Regions from separate parts of the Rummeliibacillus sp. BSL5 genome, predicted to be linked through region 2. Evidence: predicted binding sites of a transcription regulator. Region 2 holds the regulator's gene; the other holds the start of a gene.
The links. The regulator LexA, encoded in region 2, represses DNA repair genes until DNA is damaged. The targets are predictions, from matches to a motif close to CGAACATATGTTCG.
Positions count from the first base shown of each region.

Region 1: uvrB (excinuclease ABC subunit UvrB) is a predicted target of LexA. The motif match lies at 8,253-8,266, and genes of this name have one in related genera.

Region 1 is NZ_JAVGCV010000001.1:1,532,958-1,545,900, reverse strand. It holds gene RCJ93_RS07815 (hypothetical protein) at 1-1,696, shown strand, start outside; gene hpf (ribosome hibernation-promoting factor, HPF/YfiA family) at 1,937-2,506, shown strand; gene secA (preprotein translocase subunit SecA) at 2,897-5,404, shown strand; one part of gene prfB (peptide chain release factor 2) at 5,670-5,741, shown strand; one part of gene prfB (peptide chain release factor 2) at 5,743-6,768, shown strand; gene RCJ93_RS07795 (hypothetical protein) at 6,988-7,341, shown strand; gene RCJ93_RS07790 (competence protein ComK) at 7,331-7,891, opposite strand; gene uvrB (excinuclease ABC subunit UvrB) at 8,339-10,321, shown strand; gene uvrA (excinuclease ABC subunit UvrA) at 10,327-12,943, shown strand, end outside.
Region 2 is NZ_JAVGCV010000001.1:1,155,465-1,168,407, forward strand. It holds gene xerD (site-specific tyrosine recombinase XerD) at 21-926, opposite strand; gene fur (ferric iron uptake transcriptional regulator) at 984-1,481, opposite strand; gene RCJ93_RS05955 (hypothetical protein) at 1,601-2,110, opposite strand; gene RCJ93_RS05960 (NUDIX domain-containing protein) at 2,165-2,710, opposite strand; gene RCJ93_RS05965 (aldo/keto reductase) at 2,781-3,680, shown strand; gene RCJ93_RS05970 (YqkE family protein) at 3,829-4,083, opposite strand; gene RCJ93_RS05975 (alpha/beta hydrolase) at 4,264-5,199, shown strand; gene RCJ93_RS05980 (YneF family protein) at 5,228-5,449, opposite strand; gene sirA (sporulation inhibitor of replication protein SirA) at 5,583-6,023, opposite strand; gene tkt (transketolase) at 6,164-8,167, opposite strand; gene RCJ93_RS05995 (DUF896 domain-containing protein) at 8,265-8,501, opposite strand; gene RCJ93_RS06000 (YneB family resolvase-like protein) at 8,631-9,287, opposite strand; gene yneA (cell division suppressor protein YneA) at 9,284-9,598, opposite strand; gene lexA (transcriptional repressor LexA) at 9,766-10,380, shown strand; gene RCJ93_RS06015 (GNAT family N-acetyltransferase) at 10,530-11,030, opposite strand; gene RCJ93_RS06020 (hypothetical protein) at 11,761-12,039, opposite strand; gene RCJ93_RS06025 (DUF2247 family protein) at 12,036-12,359, opposite strand; gene glnA (type I glutamate--ammonia ligase) at 12,650-12,943, opposite strand, start outside.

The DNA.
Region 1 (12,943 bases), 380 kb from region 2:
TGACGTAAATAGTATTGTAAAGGTTATTACTCTTTATAATCAATTAGATTCACCGCAAAGAGCTATTGTCAGCAAGGCGCCAAGGTATGCAAACGACCACTCGTATGAAGAATCACACAACATTCCGTATGATCCAAATCGAGTTTTTGAAGAAAATGAAATTATTCGTCCGTCTATCCCGTTGAATGATGTGGCGATTCAGAATTTCCTAGAAGCACAAAAAATCAATGCAGCGTATGAAGCGTTAAAGCCAACTAGCTCTAGCTATAGAGATGGTGCAATTGCTCTGTATTATAGATACATGAATGCGGGTCCAAACGTTCAGGCTTATGTAATCTACTCGAAAGAGATTGAGGATTTTGCTAATCGTTTTAATGCAGCAACTATTAAAGCCGAAATTGATACATTTATTCAAGCTTTGAACAAGTTGTCTAAGAACAGTTTGTACGAGGATGTCAATTCTGTTGTGAAACAATACAATGCACTAAATGAAGTACAGCTTTCGCTTCTAGATAAGCCAACGCTAGCAAAATATAATAGCTATGCTCCTTTAGTAGATATGTATATAAATATTGATAAGATAAATAAAAATGGAAAGTACAGCAATAACGATATTCAATTAATGCTTTCCACAATTGCCATTTATAAAAAATTATCGTTAGATCCAAAAGCTATTGTTACAAAAACAACAAGCTTGAATAAGGAATTTTTAACCGAAGAAACAGCTATCAAACAAGCGCAAAAACTCGATAAGAGCTATCAATCACTTGATCCAAACAGTAAAAAGTACGGTACTGATTTGAAAAAACTTATCCAAGATTATGGCAAATTGTCGACTACGGCTAAAAAATATGTTGTAACGGATTTTGATAGTATACAATCTGGGACAGAATACAAAACGCCAAAAGAAAAGGCAGATGCTTTTGAGAAGGCTGTCAATCGCTTGAATCCCAAAAGTCCATATGCTGATATATTAGAAGCAGTGAAATTGTATAATGGACTTGACAAAAAAGCATTAACTTATGTAGATAGCAAAGTACTGGCTATTTACAATAAATATGCTCCCATCGTTTCAATTGTGACAATACTAACAGATCCTGGCACTCCGTATGATAATCAGTATATTGATAATATTGCACAGGCCATAACACTATACAATAAGTTGGGGAAGGACCAAAAGGCAATAGCAGAAGAAGCGTTAACTGTACCTCAAAAGGCCTTGCTAAATGAAGGTGACAATATTAAAGCCGCTCAAGAGCTAGATAAAAAGATTGTGGCTATTACACCTGGAAAATCTGGTTACACAAAAGCAGTCATTGAAGCAGGCAAAACTTATGACGCTATGTCGGTCAATGCCCAAAATTATGTGAAGAATAAAAGCAAATTAAGAGAATATAGGACAGATAAAAATATCGAACCTTCTATTAAAAAGCTTGCAGACTTTGAAAAAGGCGTAGCCGAGGTAGAGGAACTTGCTGCTGATGAAACAAATAATAATTGTGGAACTGGGACATGTAGTAAAGACATTGTCGACAAAATGGTTATTCTTGAACGGCTTTACCAAGATCTAAATATACCAAAGCTAATCAAGGGTGAAGAAATCAAATTAAGCACGCTTATTGATCGCAAAGTACTTCAACGCTATCAATATTTCTATGCGGTTTATGATATTAAAAACCAATTGGATAATCTTTAATATAATGAAGGCCCGAGCCGTTATGGCGTTCGGGTCTTTTTTTGAAATCCAAAATATCAAAAATATATTATTTTGTTCTATATCTAAGTCCCAAGCAATATACTTTAGTGGAAATAAGACAAAATAGTGGCAGAACACAATAACAACATCAAAAAAAATTAATTAATTATGTGTTTTAAGAAGGGTTTTAACGGGCATTGTAGAATAATATTAGTATGGTTGATTAAAGGAGGAGTTTACATGCTAACATTTAACATTCGTGGTGAAAACATTGAGGTAACTCCAGCAATTCGAGAGTACGTTGAAACAAAGCTTCAAAAATTAGAACGCTATTTCAATGAAGATCTTAATGCGATTGCTCATGTAAATTTAAAGGTTTACAATGACAAGAGTACGAAAGTAGAAGTAACAATTCCTATGAAAAGTTTAACTTTACGTGCAGAAGAGGCTAATGATGATATGTATGCTGCAGTTGACTTGATTATTGGCAAGTTGGAACGTCAAATTCGCAAGCATAAAACAAAAGTCAATCGCAAATTCCGCGATCGTGAAGGAGTAGGCATTTACTTTGCAAATGTTCAGACTGAAAATTCCCCTGGAGCAGTAGCTGATCCGAATGATTCAGAGGAAGAACTATCAGTTGTCCGTACAAAACAACTTTCCTTGAAACCAATGGACGAAGAGGAAGCCATTCTACAAATGAACTTACTTGGCCATGATTTCTTTATTTACACAGATGCAGAGTCAGACGGAACAAATATCGTATACAAACGCAGAGATGGTAAATACGGACTGATTGAAACTAGTTAAGATAATAAATTCATAGTATTTGCGTTTTAGATAAGCCCAGCAGGAGCAACCTAATGTTTGCTCAGCTGGGCTTTTATGTGATATTCTTCCTTATCAATTTTCGAAATCCAACCTTTCCTTCTATGTATTTCTTTTAAAAGAAATTAAAGATTGATTTTTCAATTTATTTACTTTACTGTTAAGTTATCATTACTGTTATATGTTAAGTGAACGGCCACAGTAGATGATTTAATTCATCACACTGAATAGATTTGTAAATTTCAATTCTGTATATCTTTTTTCCTTGTATTATTTGTTTAGGAATAATAGATTTTTACTAATTGTTCATTTGCTTTAAACGTTCAGACAGTGTTAAAATGAAGGTTGAGACTATATAGGATGTGAAAATCAATGCCTAGCATATTAAATAAAATTTTTGATCCAAATAAAAAAGAATTAAAACACTTAGAAAAAGTTGCAAGTGCAGTCGATGCATTTGCTGAAGATATGGCTAAATTAACAGATGAAGAATTAAAAGCAAAAACGAATGAATTCTACGAACGTTTTTCTAACGGCGAAGATTTAGATAAAATTCGCCCTGAAGCTTTTGCAGTTGTTCGTGAGGCATCTAAACGCGTTTTAGGCATGTACCCTTACCCAGTTCAATTAATGGGGGGCGCAACGCTTCATGAAGGGAATATTGCTGAGATGAAGACAGGGGAAGGTAAAACGTTGACTTCCACTTTACCTGTTTACTTAAATGCCCTTACTCATAAAGGCGTGCATGTTGTTACAGTCAACGAGTACTTAGCAAGCCGTGATGCTGAAACGATGCGTCCATTATATGAATTTTTAGGTTTAACAGTTGGCTTGAACTTGAATAACATGTCAAAAGATGAAAAACGTGAAGCTTATGCATGTGATATCACGTATAGCACAAACAACGAGCTTGGCTTCGACTACTTGCGCGACAATATGGTTCTTTATAAAGAAGAACGTGTTCAACGTCCGTTGCATTATGCAGTAATCGATGAAGTGGACTCCATCTTAGTCGATGAAGCCCGCACACCTTTAATCATTTCTGGTCAAGCGAATAAATCAGCTGCCTTATACAAACAATCAAACGCGTTTGTACGCACATTGAAACAAGATGAAGACTACAATTATGATGTAGAAACTAAAGGCGTTACAATGACAGAACAAGGGATTGAAAAAGCAGAGAGAGCTTTCAATATTGATAACTTGTTTGATTTAACGCATGTTGGTCTAAACCATGCCATCAACCAATCGTTAAAAGCGCATGTTAGTATGCACTTGGATGTTGATTATGTGGTACAAGACGGTGAAATATTAATCGTTGACTCATTTACAGGACGTATTATGCAAGGCCGCCGTTATTCAGAAGGATTACACCAAGCCATTGAAGCAAAAGAAGGCGTAGAAATTCAAAACGAGTCTATGACCATGGCGACAATTACGTTCCAAAACTATTTCCGTATGTATGAAAAGTTATCTGGTATGACAGGTACAGCTAAAACGGAAGAAGAGGAATTCCGCAATATTTATAATATGAATGTTGTTGTGATTCCGACTAACAAACCAATTGCACGTGATGACCGTCCGGATTTAATCTATGCATCTATGCAAGGTAAATTTGAAGCGGTGGCAAATGAAATTGCAGACCGTCATCAAAAAGGGCAGCCAGTACTTGTTGGTACAGTTGCTATCGAAACATCAGAATTAATTTCGCATTTATTAGCAAAACGCAGCATTCCGCACAATGTCTTGAATGCGAAAAACCATGAGCGCGAAGCAGAGATTGTTGCAGAAGCAGGTCAAAAAGGCGCTGTAACCATTGCAACAAACATGGCTGGTCGTGGTACAGATATTAAACTTGGCGAAGGCGTACTAGATTTAGGCGGATTAGCCGTTATTGGTACAGAACGTCATGAATCACGCCGTATCGATAATCAGTTGCGAGGCCGTGCTGGACGTCAAGGTGACCCTGGTATCACACAATTCTATCTTTCTTTGGAAGATGAATTGATGAAACGTTTCGGCTCAGAAAGCATGAAAAACATGATGACAAGATTAGGGATGGACGATACACAGCCAATCCAATCGAAAATGGTATCCAAAGCCGTTGAATCTGCTCAGAAACGTGTAGAAGGTAATAACTTCGATGCGCGTAAACGCTTATTGCAATATGATGATGTCTTGCGTCAACAACGTGAAATCATTTATAAAGAGCGTTATGAGGTATTGGAAACAGAGAATATGCGTGGCTTAGTCGAATCAATGGTAGACGAAGTACTAGTTAGCGCAGTTCATTCATATACAACTGAAGAAAATCCAACTGAATGGAATCTAACAGGACTAGCAAGTTTTGTAGGTGCTAATTTGTTACCAGAAGGCATTGCCACTGTCGATTCATTCAAAGGGAAAACACAAGAAGAAATCATTGAATTCCTTCGCACTGAAGTGAAAAAAGAATATGACCGAAAAGAAGAAGAACTTACGCCAGACCGCATGCGCGAGTTTGAGAAAGTTATCTTGCTTCGTGCAATTGACTCTAAATGGATTGATCACATCGATGCAATGGACCAATTGCGCCAAGGTATTCATCTACGTGCTTACGCTCAAACAGATCCGCTTCGTGAATATCAATCAGAAGGCTTTGCGATGTTCGAAGCTATGGTAGAAGCTATCCGTTCTGACGTTGCTCAATATGCAATGAAAGCAGAAATCCGCAGTAATCTTGAACGTGAAGAAGTAGCGAAGGGTGAAGCGGTAAATCCGAAAACCGATGAAAAGACTTCTAAACGCAAGCCAGTCCGTAAACAGCAAGAAGTAGGTCGTAATGATTTATGCCCTTGTGGTAGCGGTAAGAAATATAAAAACTGCCACGGCGCTGTCTAAAGAGTAAAAATAGTGGGATCCTTTATCTCCCACTGATGAGCTCTTACTGCCCGTAATGTAGGATAAAGTGAATGATGTAATTGGCAAAAGGAGCTGTTCAAACTTTGAACAACTCCTTTATGTCTTTTCATAGCTATAGTTATAGAATCTTATCCCTTCTATAACTATACTTACAGTGAATAACATTCAGCCTTAGTTGTTGAAAAGTGACTAAGATGCGTGATAAGTTATTGAATATTTAATGTAATTGGAGGAACAAATTATGATGGAATTATCTGATGTTCGGAACGACCTTGATGGGACGTCCACAAAATTAGAAGACTTTAGGGGGTCTCTTTGACTTAGAAAACAAAGAGGCGCGGATTCAAGAATTGGATGAAATGATGCTTGAGCCATCTTTCTGGGATGATCAAAACAATGCGCAAAAAATTATCAGTGAATCCAGAGGGTTAAAAGAAATCGTCAACGAATTTCACGAATTAGTTGAAACGCAGGAAAACCTTGAAATGACACTGGATTTATTGAAAGAGGAACCAGATGAAGAATTGCAGCAAGAACTTTTTAAAGAGATGGATGAGTTTAAAAAACGCACCGAGGATTTCGAACTGCAATTGCTTTTAAGCGATCCTTACGATCAAAACAATGCCATTGTGGAACTTCACCCAGGCGCAGGCGGTACCGAATCCCAAGACTGGGGATCTATGCTTTTGCGTATGTATACGCGCTGGGCAGAAAAACATGATTTCAAAGTAGAAACATTAGACTACTTGCCAGGCGATGAAGCAGGGTTGAAATCTGTTACACTTGCGATTCGCGGACATAATGCATACGGTTACCTGAAAGCCGAAAAAGGCGTTCATCGCCTTGTACGTATTTCACCATTCGATTCCGCTGGACGCCGACATACTTCCTTTGTATCTGCAGATGTCATGCCGGAGTTTACCGATGAGATTGCTGTTGAAATCCGTACAGAAGATTTAAAAGTAGATACCTATCGTGCATCAGGCGCAGGTGGTCAGCATATCAATAAAACAGAATCCGCTGTCCGCATTACTCACTTGCCAACAGGTGTTGTGGTGGCATGCCAGGCTGAACGCTCACAAATTAAAAACCGTGAGAAAGCGATGAATATGCTGCAGGCGAAATTGTATCAGCTAAAAGTAGAAGAGCAGCAAGCTCAGCTAGATGATATCCGCGGTGAACAGAAGGAAATCGGCTGGAGTAGCCAAATCCGTTCATATGTATTCCATCCGTATTCAATGGTGAAAGACCATCGCACCAACACAGAAACCGGTAATGTCCAAGCGGTGATGGATGGCGATATTGACCAGTTTATTAATGCATATTTGCGCTCACAATTATAAAAACTGTAAGTTATGAATAAATAATACGCCCGAGTGGATAGACTTTTGCAAGGTCTCATCTGAACGGGCGTATTTTTTGCTAGTAGCGGTCTTGTCTCTTTCTATTTTGGGTATTGAGCCAAATCATACCAAACGTTTGTTCTTAATTTTACTTGCTAAATGAGTAACTCGAATATAAAATAAAATAAGAACGTTTGTTTTCTATGGAGGTTGTTGGCGATGTTGAATTTATCGAATGAAGCAATTCATAGGTTAGAGCAGGCCATTTACTTGCCAATGGTGCTGCAAATTCTAAAGCGTGATAGCAAAGAATTTGAGCAAGGGCATTTTAAATTAAAACAACCATATATAAGGCTACTTGAACAGACAACCAAGCGAGTCCACAAAGAACTGGCTGAGACGAAACGTTATTTGGCTATGCATCAGCTGCAAGTATTCCGCGGGGAGCGAGATGATCTATTCTCCGAATACATTTTTATCAATAAAAGAGCCCAAGATTGCCGCCGATACTCGAATATTCGGCTGCGCAATCATGTGGAAGAACTGTTAACTCACTATTTATCTAAGTCATAAGAAACAAGCCGCGCTCTATAATTGAACGATTGTCTATTTTTTGATGCCTATTGATCACCTCGTCCATATGACGGAAATAAAGGATGGATGCATAATATTGCTGCCTTGAAAGTGTTGTAAAACTTAATTGTTCCTCTATATAAACTCCTTTTTTGAAATATAAGCCCATTTCTTGTTTATTCATCATAGTATGTCCTCTAAAATTTTGCCACAAAATCCATGCGTTATGCTTTTTCTTAGGTGATGCAGTCGGAAAGAAAATATATGGCTGTAAAAGAGCCGTTAAGATGATAGGTAGTTTAATAATCGTGTCTGATTTAGCATGTTCGTTTACTTTGCTAAATACGTAATTTGAATATTCCAGTGATACGTCCAATGAAGTGCCGAGTGAAGTGCAAATATAATTAATCAATCGGGTCACGGTACACGAGACGATGTATTGACGATTGAGCTCAATAACAAGTGAATAATTTCGTTTGTCTAGCAAAATAGGTTTAAGCATGCAAATATCCGGTGTTAGATAAAATTCATGAATTTTTATAATTTCCATTTTTATTCCTCCTAGTATGTTGGTGGATTCAAAGACTAAATTTACGGGTATATAATGATCTCAACTACTCTATTTCTATAGATAGATGAGAAAGTAAAAAAGATTGCATATTCATGTTGTTTTTCCTATACTAACAAAAAGCATTTCAGGAAATAAAACAGAGAAAAATGACATATCATTGGTCGTTCTTCTCTTTTTGTTGGCAGAATGAATACTTTGCTTGGGCCATATGAGGGTAAAATTAAACTATTTTTGTTTTACTTTCTCAGTAAAAGCCCCCAAAGTCGAAAACTGTGACTGTTATCATTCAATTTAAAAATTAAAAACCGTTCAGATGGGGCGGTTTTTTTATTTAAACAATAAAACGTACGTTCGCTTATTTCTGGATACTTGTGCGTAGCTATGTTAAAATATGTCTATGAGTTTTAAGGAACGGGGAGGAACCAAATGAGTAAAGATTTCGAATTACATTCCGCATATCAACCGAGTGGCGACCAGCCTGCAGCGATTAAAGAACTGGTTGAAGGCGTTAGACAAAATAAACAGCATCAAACACTTCTTGGTGCAACAGGAACGGGGAAAACTTTTACGATTTCAAACGTTATCAAAGAAGTGAAAAAGCCGACGTTGATCATTGCGCATAATAAAACGCTCGCAGGTCAACTTTACAGCGAGTTTAAGGAGTTTTTTCCAAATAATGCTGTCGAGTATTTCGTCAGCTATTATGATTATTACCAACCGGAAGCGTATGTACCACAAACCGATACCTACATTGAAAAGGACGCCAGCATCAATGATGAAATCGATAAACTGAGGCACTCTGCCACCTCCTCTTTGTTTGAACGAGATGATGTAATTATTATTGCATCCGTTTCTTGTATCTATGGCTTGGGGAATCCGGAAGAATACCGTGAAATGGTTGTGTCCATTCGTACAGGGATGGAAATTGAACGCAACCAGCTGCTCCGCAAACTAGTAGATATCCAGTATGAACGAAATGATATAAATTTCACGCGTGGTACCTTTAGAGTGCGAGGAGATGTAGTCGAAATTTTCCCTGCATCTCGGGATGAACACTGTATCCGTATTGAATTTTTCGGGGATGAAGTTGACCGCATTAGAGAAGTAGATGCATTGACAGGCGAAGTGCTTGGAGATAGAGAACATATTGCTATTTTCCCAGCATCTCACTTCGTTACGCGTGAGGAGAAATTATTAAAAGCAATAGATAATATTGAAGTAGAACTGAAAGATCAATTAAAACATATGCGAGAAGAAGACAAGCTGCTGGAAGCACAGCGCTTAGAGCAACGAACGAATTACGACTTGGAAATGATGCGCGAAATGGGCTTCTGCTCTGGCATAGAAAACTATTCAAGGCATCTTACATTGCGCCCTGCTGGTGTTACACCTTACACATTGCTTGATTACTTCCCGGAAGACTTTCTACTTGTCATTGATGAAAGCCATGTTACATTGCCGCAAATCCGTGGTATGTATAATGGAGACCAAGCACGCAAAAACGTACTAGTAGAACACGGATTCCGCCTGCCGTCCGCGCTTGATAACAGGCCGCTGAAATTTGAGGAATTTGAGAAACATATTCATAACGCAATTTATGTTTCGGCAACGCCTGGTCCCTATGAATTGGAACATACACCTGAAATGGCTCAGCAAATTATTCGCCCGACTGGCTTGCTTGATCCAGAAATCGATGTACGCCCAATTGAAGGCCAAATCGATGACCTAATGGATGAAATTCAAAATAGAATTCAACGGAATGAACGTGTTCTGATTACGACGCTTACGAAAAAAATGTCGGAGGATTTAACCGATTATTTAAAAGAGATGGGCATCAAGGTACAGTATTTGCATTCGGAAATAAAAACGTTAGAGCGTATTGAGATTATTCGAGAGCTGCGTGTAGGAACATATGATGTACTAGTTGGTATTAACTTGCTTCGTGAAGGACTAGACATTCCGGAAGTTTCCCTTGTCGCTATTTTAGATGCAGATAAAGAAGGTTTCCTTCGTTCAGAACGTTCTTTAATCCAAACAATCGGTCGTGCTGCTCGAAACTCCAATGGGCATGTCATTATGTATGCTGATCGCATTACAGATTCAATGGCAAAAGCACTCGAGGAAACGGAACGTCGTCGTACAATTCAAATGGAATATAATGAAAAACATAATATTACACCTAAAACTATACAAAAAGAAATTCGTGATGTGATTCGCGCAACACAAGCTGCTGAGGAGCCGGAATCATATCTGACAAAGGCAACCAAAGGCAAAAAGCTTACAAAGGCGGAAAAAATCACATTGCTTGAATCTTTAGAGACAGAAATGAAGGATGCTGCAAAGGCGCTTGATTTTGAGCGGGCAGCAGAATTAAGAGACACTATTTTGGAATTGAAGTCGGAAGGATGACCAATTTGAAAAATCAAGAGATTGTAGTACAAGGCGCCAGAGCAAATAATTTAAAAGATATAGATGTGACCATTCCAAGAGACCAATTAGTCGTGATTACTGGTTTGTCGGGTTCAGGGAAATCCTCTCTCGCTTTTGACACGATTTATGCTGAAGGTCAAAGGCGTTATGTTGAGTCGCTGTCATCTTATGCACGGCAATTTTTAGGTCAGATGGACAAGCCGGATGTAGATGCGATAGAAGGCTTATCTCCTGCCATATCAATCGATCAAAAAACAACAAGCCGAAACCCGCGCTCAACAGTCGGAACGGTAACGGAGATTTATGATTACCTGCGATTGCTTTTTGCTCGTGTCGGAAAACCAATCTGTCCAAAGCATGGTATTGAAATTACTTCTCAAACCATTGAACAAATGGTGGATCGCATTAAGCAGTATCCTGAGCGTACCAAACTTCAACTACTTGCACCCATGGTCCAAGGGAGAAAGGGCACACATGTAAAACTTTTAGAGGATCTAAAAAAACAGGGGTTTGTCCGTGCACGAATAGATGGAGAATTGCGTGATTTAGACGATAATATTGAATTAGACAAGAATAAAAAACATACGATTGAAGTGGTCATAGACCGTATCGTTTTAAAAGAAGGCGTCGAGGCACGTATAAGCGATTCATTAGAAACAGCGTTAAGGCTTGCAGAAGGCCGTGTAGTAGTCGATGTGATGGAACATGAAGAACTGTTATTCAGCGAACATCACGCTTGTCCTATTTGTGGCTTTTCAATCGGCGAATTAGAACCGAAAATGTTCTCCTTCAACAGCCCGTTTGGTGCATGTGCAAGATGTGACGGTCTTGGCTCTAAACTAGTAGTAGATAAAGAATTAGTCATACCAGACTGGGATTTGACATTGGATGAAGGAGCCATTGCTCCATGGATTCCAACAAGCTCACAATTCTATCCTCAATTATTGAAAGCTGTTTGCTACCATTACGGCATCCCAATGGATGTGCCGGTAAAAGAGCTATCAAGTGAACAAATGGATAAGATATTGAATGGATCGGGAAATGATAGCATTCACTTCCACTATGAAAATGAATTCGGAAGCGTACGAGACCAAAATATTTTCTTTGAAGGTGTGTTAAGAAATGTAGAACGACGCTACAAAGAAACTAGCTCGGATTATGTACGTGAGCAAATGGAAAAATACATGGTACAGCAACCATGCCCATCATGTCACGGTCATCGTTTAAAACCTGAATCATTAGCTGTAAAGATCAATGGTATGCATATTGGTGAAGTAACAGAGCTTTCTGTAAAAGAGGCATTCCAACTATTTAAAGAACTAGAGCTATCGGAAAAAGATATGCAGATTGCCCGGTTGATTTTAAGAGAAATCCAAGAGCGATTGAGCTTTTTAATCAATGTTGGCTTGGATTATCTAACGTTAAACCGTGCAGCAGGCACATTATCGGGCGGCGAGGCACAGCGAATTCGTCTCGCTACTCAAATTGGCTCTCGGTTAACTGGTGTGTTATATATTCTAGATGAGCCGTCAATCGGCCTACATCAGCGCGATAATGACCGTCTGATCGCTACATTGCAAAGCATGAGAGATCTGGGCAACACATTGATTGTTGTTGAGCATGATGAGGATACAATGATGGCCGCTGACTATTTAATCGATGTAGGGCCTGGCGCAGGAGCACATGGCGGTGAAATTGTTGCTGCCGGTACACCGCAGGAGGTTATGCATAATCCGCATTCATTGACAGGGAAATATTTAAGCGGCGAGAAATTTATCCCATTGCCAATTGAACGGAGAACCCCTGATGGCCGCTATATCAAGATTAAAGGGGCAAGAGAAAACAATTTAAAAAATGTAAAAGTAGATATTCCATTAGGCGTATTTGTTGCGGTAACTGGTGTTTCTGGATCTGGGAAGAGTACGTTAGTCAATGAAATTCTATACAAAACGCTCGCCCATAAATTGAACCGCGCCAAGATTAAGCCAGGCGACGTGAAAGAAATAGAAGGAATCGAGCAGTTAGAAAAAGTGATTGATATTGACCAGTCACCGATCGGCAGAACGCCACGTTCTAACCCAGCAACATATACAGGAGTATTTGATGATATTCGAGATGTGTTCGCTTCTACAAATGAAGCGAAAGTACGTGGTTATAAAAAAGGACGCTTTAGCTTTAATGTCAAAGGCGGACGCTGTGAAGCGTGTCGTGGAGATGGGATCATCAAAATTGAGATGCATTTCTTGCCTGATGTTTACGTACCATGTGAAGTATGTCATGGCAAACGCTATAACCGGGAAACACTTGAGGTAAAATATAAAGACCAAAATATTTCTGATGTGCTCGAAATGACAGTTGAAAATGGCTTGGAATTCTTCAAAAACATTCCGCGTATTGCTAGAAAGCTGCAAACGTTAGTTGATGTGGGATTAGGTTATATCAAACTTGGCCAACCAGCGACTACATTATCCGGTGGGGAAGCGCAACGCGTTAAGCTGGCGTCTGAATTGCATAAACGGTCAAATGGAAAATCCATATATATATTGGATGAACCGACAACAGGACTCCATGCAGATGATATTTCGCGTCTATTGAAAGTGT
Region 2 (12,943 bases):
AGACATCTGATGTATATATTTTATGCTCTTGGATGGAACTGCTTATATACTTCAGACAACCTTGATTTGCTAATATGTGTATAAATTTGTGTTGTTGAGATATCAGCATGTCCAAGCATTTCTTGCACTGCACGTAAGTCTGCTCCATTTTCAATTAAATGAGTCGCAAAGGAATGACGTAAAATATGTGGCGTCAATTCTTTCGTTATATTCGCTTTTTCTGCATAACCCTTTAATAATTTCCAGAGACCTTGCCTTGTTAACCTTTTCCCTCTCTGATTGATAAATAACGCATCTGTTCGTAGCTTCGGATTTTCAAGATGAAAACGCGCATGATTTAAATAATTCGTACATGCATTAATGGCTGAGTTTCCAAGAGGAATAATCCTCTCTTTGCCGCCTTTCCCAAAAACACGTACAAAGCCCATTGTTAAATGAATATCTTCCATATTAAGTGTTATACACTCACTCACACGCATACCAGTTGCATATAAAAGTTCCATCATCGCTTGATCTCGAACACCTTGTGGCCGCGAAAGATCCGGCATAGAGAGAAGACGATCTATTTCTTCAATTGATAATACTTTTGGCAATTTTTGCTCAATTTTAGGCAATTCTAAATGTACGCTCGGATCATTGTTTGAATATTTTTCTCTTAACAAAAACTGATGAAATGAGCGAATGGATGAAATATGCCTTGATATGGTCCTAGCTGAAATCCCTTTTCTTTGTAAACTCTGCAAATACTTTAATATCTGCAATTTATCAATTTCATCAAATTTCTCTAACTGACTCGTCTCAAATAAAAACTGTGTATAATCTTTTAAATCGCGTTCGTAGGACTGCAATGTATTTTGTGATAATTGGCGCTCTACCCTTAGAAAGTGAATATAATCTGCAATTGCATCTAGTATTTCTTGTTTCATCGCAATAATCCTCCTAAAACAAAAAAGGACAGCACCTCCGCCATCCTTTCCATTTGTTTAAAAATCTTCATTATTATTTGGATTGTTAACATTCTCTTTGTTTTTTTCTTCGGCATGCTTTTCAGTACAACGCCAGCATATACCGTGAAATGTCAATCGATGGTCCTTTATTTGGAAATTCCACCGTTTTTCAACTACTGCTTCAACATCTTCAAGCAAGTCTTCTTGTATTTCATCAACGGCGCCACATTCGATACAAACGAGGTGATGATGAAAATGAGCTGCACCCTCTTGCCGTAAATCATAACGAGAAACTCCATCGCCAAAATTAATCTTATCGACAATTTTCAGCTCTGTCAGCAACTCTAATGTACGGTACACAGTCGCTAGACCGATTTCCGGTGCTTTCTCCTTTACTAATAGGTAAACATCCTCAGCACTTAGATGATCTTCTTCATTTTCTAAAAGTACTCTAACCGTCGCTTCTCGTTGTGGCGTCAGTTTATAGCTAGCACCATGTAATTGTTTTTTAATTCGATCAATACGGCTCTCCATATGACGCCCCCCTAAACTTCTACCATTATACCAAAAGTTTATTTCTCATTACAAGATTAAGCGACTAAAATACTTATAATGATTGTTTAATGATAATTAATATCAAATGAGAAAAATCATTAAAACATAAAATGGATAATGAGAAGCTCAATACCAAATATTATTGCAGCTAATACTCCAATGGCGATGAGTCGATTCCAATGAAGCCCCTGCCGCCTAGAATTATAAAATGGTTTAGGGACAAGCACAATTGAAAATAGCAATAATAAGCAAGTGTATAAAAATTGAATAGGAAACCACCAAAAAATGTAATTCCAAATAGCATTTTGAGTAGCGATTAGGTAAGCTGAACAAAAACCAAAAAAGGCGCTTTTACAGACGACTACTAATCTTGTTGCATGGCGGAACCATTGATGTGTAGCAAGCAACACTAAGAAAAGATACGGCATAAATGCTGGCCATAGCGATTGCCACATTTTTGGCTTACCCTCAAACAGAAGGCGAGGATCAATTATAGATATTAGCCATTCGGTTTGTTCGGGAGCTGAAATCTTAAAAGCTATAATTCCACCAATGAAGCCAATTGAAATGATTAGAAAAAAATACGATAGTTGCAATGAACGATTCACTAGGTCACCTACTTTCTAATAGTACAACCTATGCTCCTCGTTCTAAAAAATACCTTATTTCGATAGATTATTTTTTGTCCACATAATTGCTAGAATTGTTTTCGCATCATAAATTTGTTGTTCCTCTACTAAACGCTCCGCTTCTTCAATGGAAACTTCCAAAAGTTCAACAAATTCATCTTCATCTGGGCTTGCTGGTTGTTCTATTTGATATAAATCTGTTGCAGCATAGAGATGGATAATTTCATCAGCAAATCCAGGGGAGGTAGCGAATGAATAAATCTTTTCGAAGTTATTCGCACCGTAGCCTGTCTCTTCTTCCAATTCACGCATGGCTGTTTTTTCTGGAGCTTCACCTGGCTCAAGCTTACCAGCTGGAATCTCAATAATACTTTGTTCGAGAGGCTTACGATATTGTTCTACCATAACTATTTTCCCTTCCTTTGTTACAGGAATAATAGCAACAGCTCCCGGATGTTTTACTAATTCTCTTGAAGCAGTTTTGCCATTTGGTAGTGTGACTTCATCTTTTTGGACATTAATAATACGTCCTTTATAAATTTCTTCTGTTGAAATAGTTTTTTCTTCAAATTTTTTCATTGTCGAATTCCTCTCTATTGTTATTTATCTATGAATCATTGTACCATTATCTTTAAAGGAGGCGATAGTTTTGGAAAAAAGACGGTTAGGAGCAAGTGAATTACTATTATCAGAAATAGGTCTAGGATGCATGTCTTTGCCGATAAATCGTGTTGACGCATCATATATAGTTGATACCGCAATCGATGCAGGCATTAACTACTTTGATACAGCTGACCTCTATCAGCGTGGCATGAATGAAGAAACCATCGGCCATTTACTAAAAGAAAAGCGAAAAGATATATTACTGGCGACAAAGGTGGGGAATGTATGGAATTCTTCTTCTGATTCATGGCACTTTGACGCTTCCGCTCAACATATCAAAAAAGCTGTCAAAGAGAGTCTGAGTCGTCTTCAAACAGATTATATCGACTTATATCAGTTGCACGGTGGTACCTTAGGGGAAAATTGGGAAGAGATCATTGATACATTCAATGAACTGAAACAAGAAGGTTTTATTCGGGAATACGGTATTTCTTCTATTAGGCCAAATGTTTTTATACCCTTTTTAAAAGAGAGCAAAGCTGTATCCATTATGATGCAGTATAGTTTGCTCGACAGACGCCCAGAAGAATGGTTTGATTCCATTAAAGAGCTCGGTGCTTCAGTAGTGACTCGTGGATCTCTTGCTAAAGGACTTCTCACAGATGATTGGAAAAATAGGGTTCAAAAGACCAATGGTTATTTGACATACTCACAAGAGGAACTACAAGCTACCTTAACCAATGTGGCGAATGCGGCCCCTTCAGTACATGTAACCGCCTTGCAAAGTGTTCTACAGCATAAAGAAATTGCCTCTGCTATTATCGGAGCAAGCACACGAGAACAAATTGCAGCAACTATTCAAGCCTATAATCACATTGACCATTCTAATGATAGTAATTTAGTCGAATTAACACAGCTAGACCAATATACAGAACATAGACTATAAAGTAAGTCACCTCACTTAGGAGATTATTTCATCTAAATTTTCTTATTCAGCCATCAGCTGGATTATAAAAGCCGCGAATAGCTGCATTTAAGGATAGGACAAAGTATGTCTATCTTTTTGATGCAATACTATTCGCGGCTTTTAACCTTTAAAATTTGGAACCTCTGTCTCCATATTCATCTAATAATTCTGCAAAAGATTTATTCTTCTCTCGTTGCTTGCGCTCAAATGCTAATTGTGCTGCTTTTTCTTCTTGTACCTGTTGCTCTTTTGCCACAAGTTCCTTTTTCGCTAGCTTTAACTTTTCCAATACATCTCCGTTTAATTGGTCTTGCAATGTAAGCTTTTCATCTTTTTGCTCTTTTTGAGAAGTTATATTTTGGTTTTTTCTTTTCTTAGCCATTTACAAAATTCCTTTCAAATTCCATTTCACTTTATCAAAATTCCAAGTCAACTCATATTATATTATAAAGCAATACAAATATTAAAAGTAAAAGACTTCAGAAAAACGAGGGATTTGATTCATTGCAAACAAATGTTTATGGCAGAAATGTAAAAATCTATATTGGAAGCAGGGGTGTCGATGAAAAAGAAGTTTTTTTATATTTTCGGGTTAGTGACAGGCATTTTTGGCGGCATCCTTTCATTAGCTGGTTACCTAGTTTCAAGCCAACTCATTTATATAAAGAAAAAAGATGACTTGTTTATTTTAGAAAGAGAAAAAAAAGCTTTACGCTACGACGAAAAATGGTTCAATAGAGTAGAAAAAGAGGATATTATGATCTCTTCTCCAAATGGTTACGTCATAAAAGGAATCTATTTTAAGCCCCTACAGACAAAGAAGACAATGATTATTTGTCACGGTGTCACGGAAAATAAGGTAAACTCAGTAAAGTATGTAAGACTTTTTGAAAGATTGGGCTTCAATACCTTTGTTTATGATCATCGGAGACACGGAGAATCAGGAGGAAAGACCACAAGTTATGGCTTTTATGAGAAATTCGATTTAGAAGCTGTGCTACATTATGTAAAGGAACAATTAGGGTACGATTCCATTATCGGCGTTCATGGTGAATCAATGGGTGCAGCTACCACCCTTTTATATGCCGGTATACTGGAAGATAGAGCGGATTTTTATATTGCTGATTGCCCGTACTCTGATTTCTATGAACAGCTTTTGTATTTAATGAAGAAAAAAACTCCATTAAAAAGTCCTTTAGCTATAAAACTTGCTGAGATTTTTTTACGTCTTCGAGATGGCTATTGGTTGAAAAATGTTGCTCCGAGAACAGCCATTCCTAATATTACAAAACCTGTCCTGTTCATTCATAGCCTTCCAGACGACTTTATTTTACCTGATATGACGATTGAGTTATATCAATTAAAAAAAGGGCCCAAAATGCTAAAGTTATTTGAACATGGGGCACATGCACAATCATTTAATGAAAATCCAGATGAGTATGAAAAAACTGTGCATACATTTATCGAAAAATATATTACAAATGAACAAGAAACATAAAAAACAGCACTCATTGGAGTGCTGTTTCTTATTTATTGTTTACTTTATTCATTTGGTTCATCATTTGTTTAATTTGTTTTTCTGATGGCTTTCTACCCATTTGAGTCATCATCATACGTAACATTTGTTCATTGATTGGTGGGTTTTCTTTCAGATATTTCATCATATATTGTCTTGCAATAAAGAATCCGCCAACTAAACCAATAATTAACGCTACAATAATTAATGTAATCGCTAGTCCAGTATTCAACTAATTTCCTCCTCTAAATTGTGCATACGAGAATATCTCTCCAAAGAGGATTATACAACAAAAATGTCATGGACACTACTATTTCTCTTATTTTTGGTGACTGAGTCTTTCTCCTGCTAGCAAAGAGGCACTGCTAACTTTCTGCCAGAACAGAAAATTTTGGAGGTTTTAACCAGCCACATTCCATTTCGCCCTTATTGAAGCCAATAAAACCAGAGCTAATTTTTGATAATGTTGCAAATAAATCTAACTCTAACATACGGGAGCCAATACAATAAACATTTAGATAGTATGGCTGAATTTCTATGTGAAGATCTCCTTTGAATTGATTACTTAAATAGATTTCATGGTTTTTAATATTAATAGCAGAAAAACTAGTATGTAAATGTTTTTCTATGCTAGTTTCAATATCATCAACAGGCAACGTCTCACATAAATAAGCTAATTCCTGTGATGGATAAAAATTGTTTTGGTTCGTTTTGACACCATTAATTAATTCGAATAAAAGACGTTCTCTACCATATATAAATGATTGATGTTTTGGTTTAATGTGAAAGATTGAGTAAACACGCATTTTTAAGCCGCCCCTTTCTTTCTACTAAGTATACCTTCAATCAAGTGAATATTTTGTCAATTTAAACTGTAAATACCCCACTTTCTTTGTCAAAAAACAAAAAGTAGAGGCATATTCCCTCTACTTTTTGGTATTTCTATTTATTTTGCCATTAAAGCTTTAACTTTCTCTACTACGTTGTTTACTGTAAAGCCATATTCTTCGATTACTGTTTCTCCAGGTGCACTAGCTCCGAATCGGTCAATAGCTAAAACATCACCTTCAAAACCAACATATTTATGCCAACCAAATGAAGAAGCCATTTCAATTGCTAAACGTTTTGTTACGTTTATAGGCAATACGCTTTCTTTATATGCTGCATCTTGTTCGTCAAAACGACCTAGATCTGGCATTGATACAACTGTAACATCGATTCCTTCGCCAGCTAATGCTTTTTTAGCAGCAACAGCTAACTGTACTTCAGAACCAGTTGCTAATAGCAATGCATCAGCCACTTCTTTGTCTGCCTTTTCAACAACATAAGCACCTTTTTCAACGCCTGTATAGATTGCATTCGCATCTACATCAAGCACTGGCAGGTTTTGTCGTGACAGCACTAAAGCAGTAGGTTTATTTTTAGATGATACTGCAAGTTTCCATGCGGCAGCAGATTCGTTAGCATCAGCCGGACGGATAACAGAGAGGTTCGGCATCGCACGCAATGCAGCTAAATGTTCAATTGGCTCATGTGTTGGACCGTCTTCACCAACAGCAATAGAATCATGTGTAAACACATATGTCACAGGAAGTCCCATAAGTGCAGATAAACGTACGGCAGGGCGCACATAGTCAGAGAAGACAAAGAATGTTCCACCAAACACGTGAAGACCGCCATGCAAAGCCATACCATTTAATGCAGCACCCATTGCGAACTCACGAACACCGAACCAAATATTACGTCCAGCTCGTTCAGTTGCAGAGAAATCTCCTGCATCCTTAATAGTAGTTTTATTAGAGCCAGCTAAGTCAGCACTTCCTCCAAAGAAAGAAGGCAATTTCTTAGCTAACGCATTAATCACATCACCTGATGATGAACGTGTAGCTACCGATTTGCCTGGCTCGAAAGCTTTGATTTCTGCGTCAAAGTCTTCAGGCAGCTCTCCATTAATTGCTTTTTCTAGCTGTGCAGAAAGTTCTGGGTATGCTTGTTTGTATGCTTGGAATTGTTCGTTCCATACAGATTCAGCTTCTTCCCCTTGAATTTTCGCTGCTTCTTTAAATGTTTCGTATACTTCCTCAGGAACGAAGAAATCTTCATTTTCCCATTGATAAGCTTGTTTTGTTAGTAGAACTTCATCAACGCCAAGCGGTGCACCGTGAGATGATGATTTACCTGATTTGTTAGGAGAACCAAAGCCAATAACTGTTTTAATCTCAATTAATGTAGGTTGTCCTTTATGAGTTTTTGCTTTTTCAATTGCTGAATTAATAGCTTCAATATCATTGCCATCGTCAACCAAGATATAATTCCAGCCATATGCTTTAAAACGTTCAGCTGTATTATCTGAGAATGATTTATTCAAATCACCATCTAATGAAATATCATTACTATCGTATAAGACAATTAGTTTATCTAATTGCAAATGGCCTGCAAGTGAAGCTGCTTCTGCAGATACACCTTCCATTAAATCTCCATCTCCGCAAAGCGCGAATGTATAGTGATCTACAATGGAATGTTCTGGTTTGTTGTATACTCCTGCTAAATGCGCTTCAGCCATCGCCATACCAACAGCCATAGCAATCCCTTGCCCCAGTGGACCAGTTGTCGCTTCTACTCCAGCAGTGTGCCCAAATTCAGGATGGCCAGGAGTTAATGAATTCCATTGACGGAAGTTTTTAATTTCATCCATCGGTAAGTCATAACCACCTAAATGAAGTAGGCTGTATAATAACATTGAACCATGTCCTGCTGACAATACAAATCTGTCACGGTTAAACCATTTTGGATTTTTTGGATTGTGTTGCATTTGTTTTGTCCATAGCGTGTAAGCCATTGGTGCTGCACCCATTGGTAAACCTGGATGACCAGAATTTGCTTTTTCGATTGCATCAATCGACAAAGTTCGAATTGTATTAATTGCAAGCTGATCTGCTTGTAGCGTCATGAATAGACATCCTTTCTGAAAGCAAAGTATTATTCTATTACAGTTTAGTCAACATTATGTCAGAAAACAATATTTTTTCGACATTTACTTTACCTTATTAATTCAAAGGATTATTTCGTTTTTGAATTTCCTTTACCTTATCCGGTGTTACTTCATCGCCATTTGGATCAAATACTCGGACATGCTCAATGGTGTCTCTCATGGAATTACGGAATGTATCCAGATATTCTTTTCGAAGTGCTGTTTGTTCTTTCGCTTCCTCAACACTTAGTCCTTCTGCTTTTGATTTTCTAGACAGGAAATTAATGCGATCAATCTTTTCTTTTGGCAACATTTATATACACCCTTTCATATTCTTCATATCTTAAAGAGTATGTAAAATATGTTTTAAGTGCAAGCGTTAAGCATTATTTGGATATCAAGCCAACCTGTATCATAAAGTAAACTTTTCGACAGTTTACAGTTAATTATTGTGCTCTTCGAATTCTTTATAGCGTCTATGTACTGTTGCTTTGCTAAGTTGGAAGCCCAATCCATTTAAAGTAGCAGTGATTTCTTCAAATGTTAGCCCTTTATTTCTCAATTGAATAATCTGTTCAATTGGAGCATCAATTCTTTCTCTACCTTCTGGATTGCCCCGATCCTTTAAGTTATTTTCAGGCCTATAGCCGTTTTGTACAGCCCTTTTCATCCCACGACGTATTTTGGCATTATGTAATTTCCTTTGATATTCCTCTACTAGTGCCAATATTTCAAGCAACATTGTATCCATTTCATTCAGCTGGATATTGCCTGAATTATTAAGAGTAAAAATAGTCACTTCCATTTTATTAAGTAGATGTAATACGGCCATGCGACCATTCCCACGTCCTAATCGCGTTTCATCCTGCACAAACAATGCTGTAATATGTTGTTCTTTAATATAATCCAGCAAATCCATGAGTCCCTCGCGTTCTACGTCATAGCCGCTATGCCGATCTTTAAATACACTCATAACATTATAACCTTTTGTTTTGGCAAACTCTTTTAGTTCACTTTCTTGCCGTTCTAGCGAAGAATCTTGGGATTCTTTTTCTGTACTTACACGGCAATATAATACTGCTTCTTTACCTCTATTCATTCATTTTCACTCGCCAACTCTATTCCTTTTTTATTCGTGTTAGTTTTTTTGTACGCAGGAATAGATAAAGTATGACCAGCTATAATGCGTCCGTCAATAATATTGTTTTTATCTTTCACTAAAGAAACCCACTCACTTTTGGATAAATCCCCTTTATAAAGTCCAGATAGCGACCATAAAGTATCTCCTTCTTGGACTTCTATGTTTGTGTAGCTAGTTGTATCCCGATTGATAACCATAAGAATAACCATAATGGCGAATATGAATGCAAATAAATAGGTGGTATTTCGATTTTTTTTAATCCAGTTCATAAGGATCTCCCCTTCATCGAATGTTTGTTCGTAGTTTATATAATTCAATATAATACGAACATGCGTTTTTGTCAAATAAATTTCGAACCTATGTTTGCATCCATTTAATAGACATGTTATACTTCATTTAACAATTAAAGAAAATTGCTGATAAGAGGGTGAGCAAATTGAAAAAGGTATCAAAAAGACAAGATGATATATTGGAATTTATAAAAGAAGAAGTACGCACTAAAGGATATCCGCCTTCTGTACGAGAAATAGGCGAAGCAGTAGGTTTAGCTTCCAGTTCAACTGTCCACGGCCATTTGAATAGATTGGAAAGCAAAGGGCTGATCCGCAGAGACCCGACAAAACCGCGCGCTATTGAAATCTTAGATCAAGGAAATGTTACCAAACAGGGTGTTATGCATGTTCCTTTAGTTGGGAAAGTAACTGCCGGGTTACCTATCACCGCTATCGAAAATATTGAAGAGTACTTCCCTATTCCTGACACTTACGGTGGATCAGATGACCATATTTTTATGCTTGAAATCATGGGTGAATCTATGATAGAGGCAGGAATTCTCGATGGAGACTACGTGATTGTCAAACAACAGGCAACTGCCAATAATGGAGATATCGTAGTAGCTATGACGGAGGAGAACGAAGCAACAGTAAAACGTTTTTATAAAGAAAAGGGACACTTCCGTTTACAACCAGAGAATTCCTCTATGGAGCCAATAATTGTTGAAAACGTTGCTGTTCTTGGTAAAGTTGTTGGTCTTTATCGTAACATATACTGATAATTAAAAAAACAATCGAGTCTATTATATTACCTGTAGACTGATTGTTTTTTTATAAACACAAAACAGATAGCGCGGGTGTTAAATTAGGATTATTTTGCGCCTACTTAAAGTGCTATTTTGCAGTATGAAAACATTGCGTGTTTCTTTTATTTCTCAACTAGCTTTTTAATCGCCAACATGGACTTACCCTGAATAATACCTGTATCTTCAAATTTAAATGAAGCGTATAATGTTTTAGCTTTGATATTACTTGTTTGATAAAAGAGAGCTATATATTCTGCTTCACCATATGGCCACGTTACGATTTCCTTCAACATTTTTTCAAATGCAAGTTTGCCATATCCTTCCCCTTGGTAACTCTTTCCAATCATAATATGCCAAATAAAATAGCTCTTCTTACCGTAAAAATCTTCCTTTTCAAACGATTCGTGATCCAACGTATCATAAATATACATCAAAAATCCAACCACCACTTCATCGGCATAAATGGCATAAGGTGTAGCAGGTATCCCTTCTGCATTCAACATATGAGCATCTGCAAAGCTTCTTAGGTTAGTAGTTTCTATAAAGTCTTTTTGGTTTTCTTCAACTTCAAGTGCTATTACTTTCTCTATGTTATCTCCAGTTATTTTTCGTAATTCAATCATTTTCTATTTTTTCTCCTCTCTTAATACAATCCACTACCTCCTTGCACAATCAAAACATAGTCACATATCATACGATTATTCTCATAATATGTTGTACAAAGTAATCACCAGTAATAAACTCTACTCATCCTGATTTTTCATTCTAGCGCCATACATAATTGTAATAAAACTTAAAAACTTCCATTAATCAATATAAGTAAATATATTACAGTGTATAATATAGGTAAATACAGGGTTATAAATTTTTAGATTTAACAGTCAGATGGTTTAACACATCATCCGTTGCGCAAAAATATCTCTCGACAATTGAGTGAAGCAAAAACACAACATTTCTGTTTTCCGAAGCGCTTAAGTATGAACGTGATCGCAAATAGCTCTGAAGGATATATACTTTTAGAAGTATTTCCATGTTCTGATACCGAGAGTAAGGATATTTCTGATAGTTTTAATGATACAAATGAATTTTTGCTTAATGTTAAAATCGCTAATAATTCATTAAAAGAGATTTTCTCGAAGCATACAAAGAATATAGAGATCGTCTTTAGCTATTAAAGATTGAAATGGGTGACTTGCTAATCCTGATAGAGTGTTATGGTATTTAGTTTTTTAGTTGTCTGTGACTAAATAGAAATAGACCTCAACATGTAAAAGATATTAGGATCCTACGACTTAAAATTGAGTTTATTGTTAGTATTATTTTATTTTGGTAATGCGTATTTTTTATTAAAAATTATTTGACTATCTGTTTTTGTTCTTCTAAAAACTGATTCCATCTATTTAAAAATAGTTCTTGATTTTTCTCTGTTACTTCAAAAGTCATCGAGAAATATCGAAAATCACGAGCTGGTATTGAAGGTATTTTAAAATCCCAAATAACATCATAAACTTTGGAACTATAGTCTATTTCTTTTAATTCTGAGTCGTATCGTTTCGGATGGTTATACTTTTTGGGGTTTTGATACAACCACAATAAAGCAATATAAAGATATTTGTTTTTACAGTCAATCATGAATTGTTTTTTTCCAATAACATTGAATCCATTATTTTCTCTGTTATTAAATCATTAATATACTTTTCAGCTAAGTCTTCTTCATTTTTAAAAAGTGAAGCAAGCTCAAATAACGTATTTGAAGTATTACCATTAATTGCTACCTCTGATACTGCTTTTTCAATAGCATAATTTAGAGAAATATATTGACTTTTTAATCCAAAATATAATTCATTCCAATTTAAAGAGGCATGATCTATAAAGAAAGCATACGGAATATTTAAATTTAACGAGTTCTCTGGCATATCTAAAATAAATTCTTCACTCTGATAATCTATCATATTAAAGATTCATCTCCTTTTCGACAGAATAAACTACCCTTAGGTATTTAACCAATAGCTTGTTGTACCTGGTATCGCATTTGATGCGTGATTTGTCCTTCTCTATTAATTGTATAATGAACTATACCTTCTTCTCTTTCAATGTTTTTCCTTCCTTTTATCAATTTACTTTTCTTTACACCTTTTGCTGTTTTATATTCTTTTCAAATTTTGTAAATCCTGTATGCATAATAGACAACTATCAATACATAAGAAAAGCGCTGGGACTTTGAATCCCAGCGCTTTTTATTTTAGTAAGTTTTCATGTATTGGTCACGTTCCCATTGGTGGACCTGTGTTCTGAAGAAATCAAATTCTATTTCTTTTGCTTCACGGAAATTAGCATAAATATGCTTTCCTAAAGCACCTTGAATGACTTGATCTTCAGCAAGTGCGTGCAATGCGTCGTCTAGGTTTGCCGGCAAATTGCCAATGCCTTCTTCTAGTCTTTCTTCTGCATTCATCACATAAATATTTCGATCAACTGCAGGTGGCGGTGTCAACTGTTGCTCAATACCATTTAATCCCGCTTCTAGAATAACAGC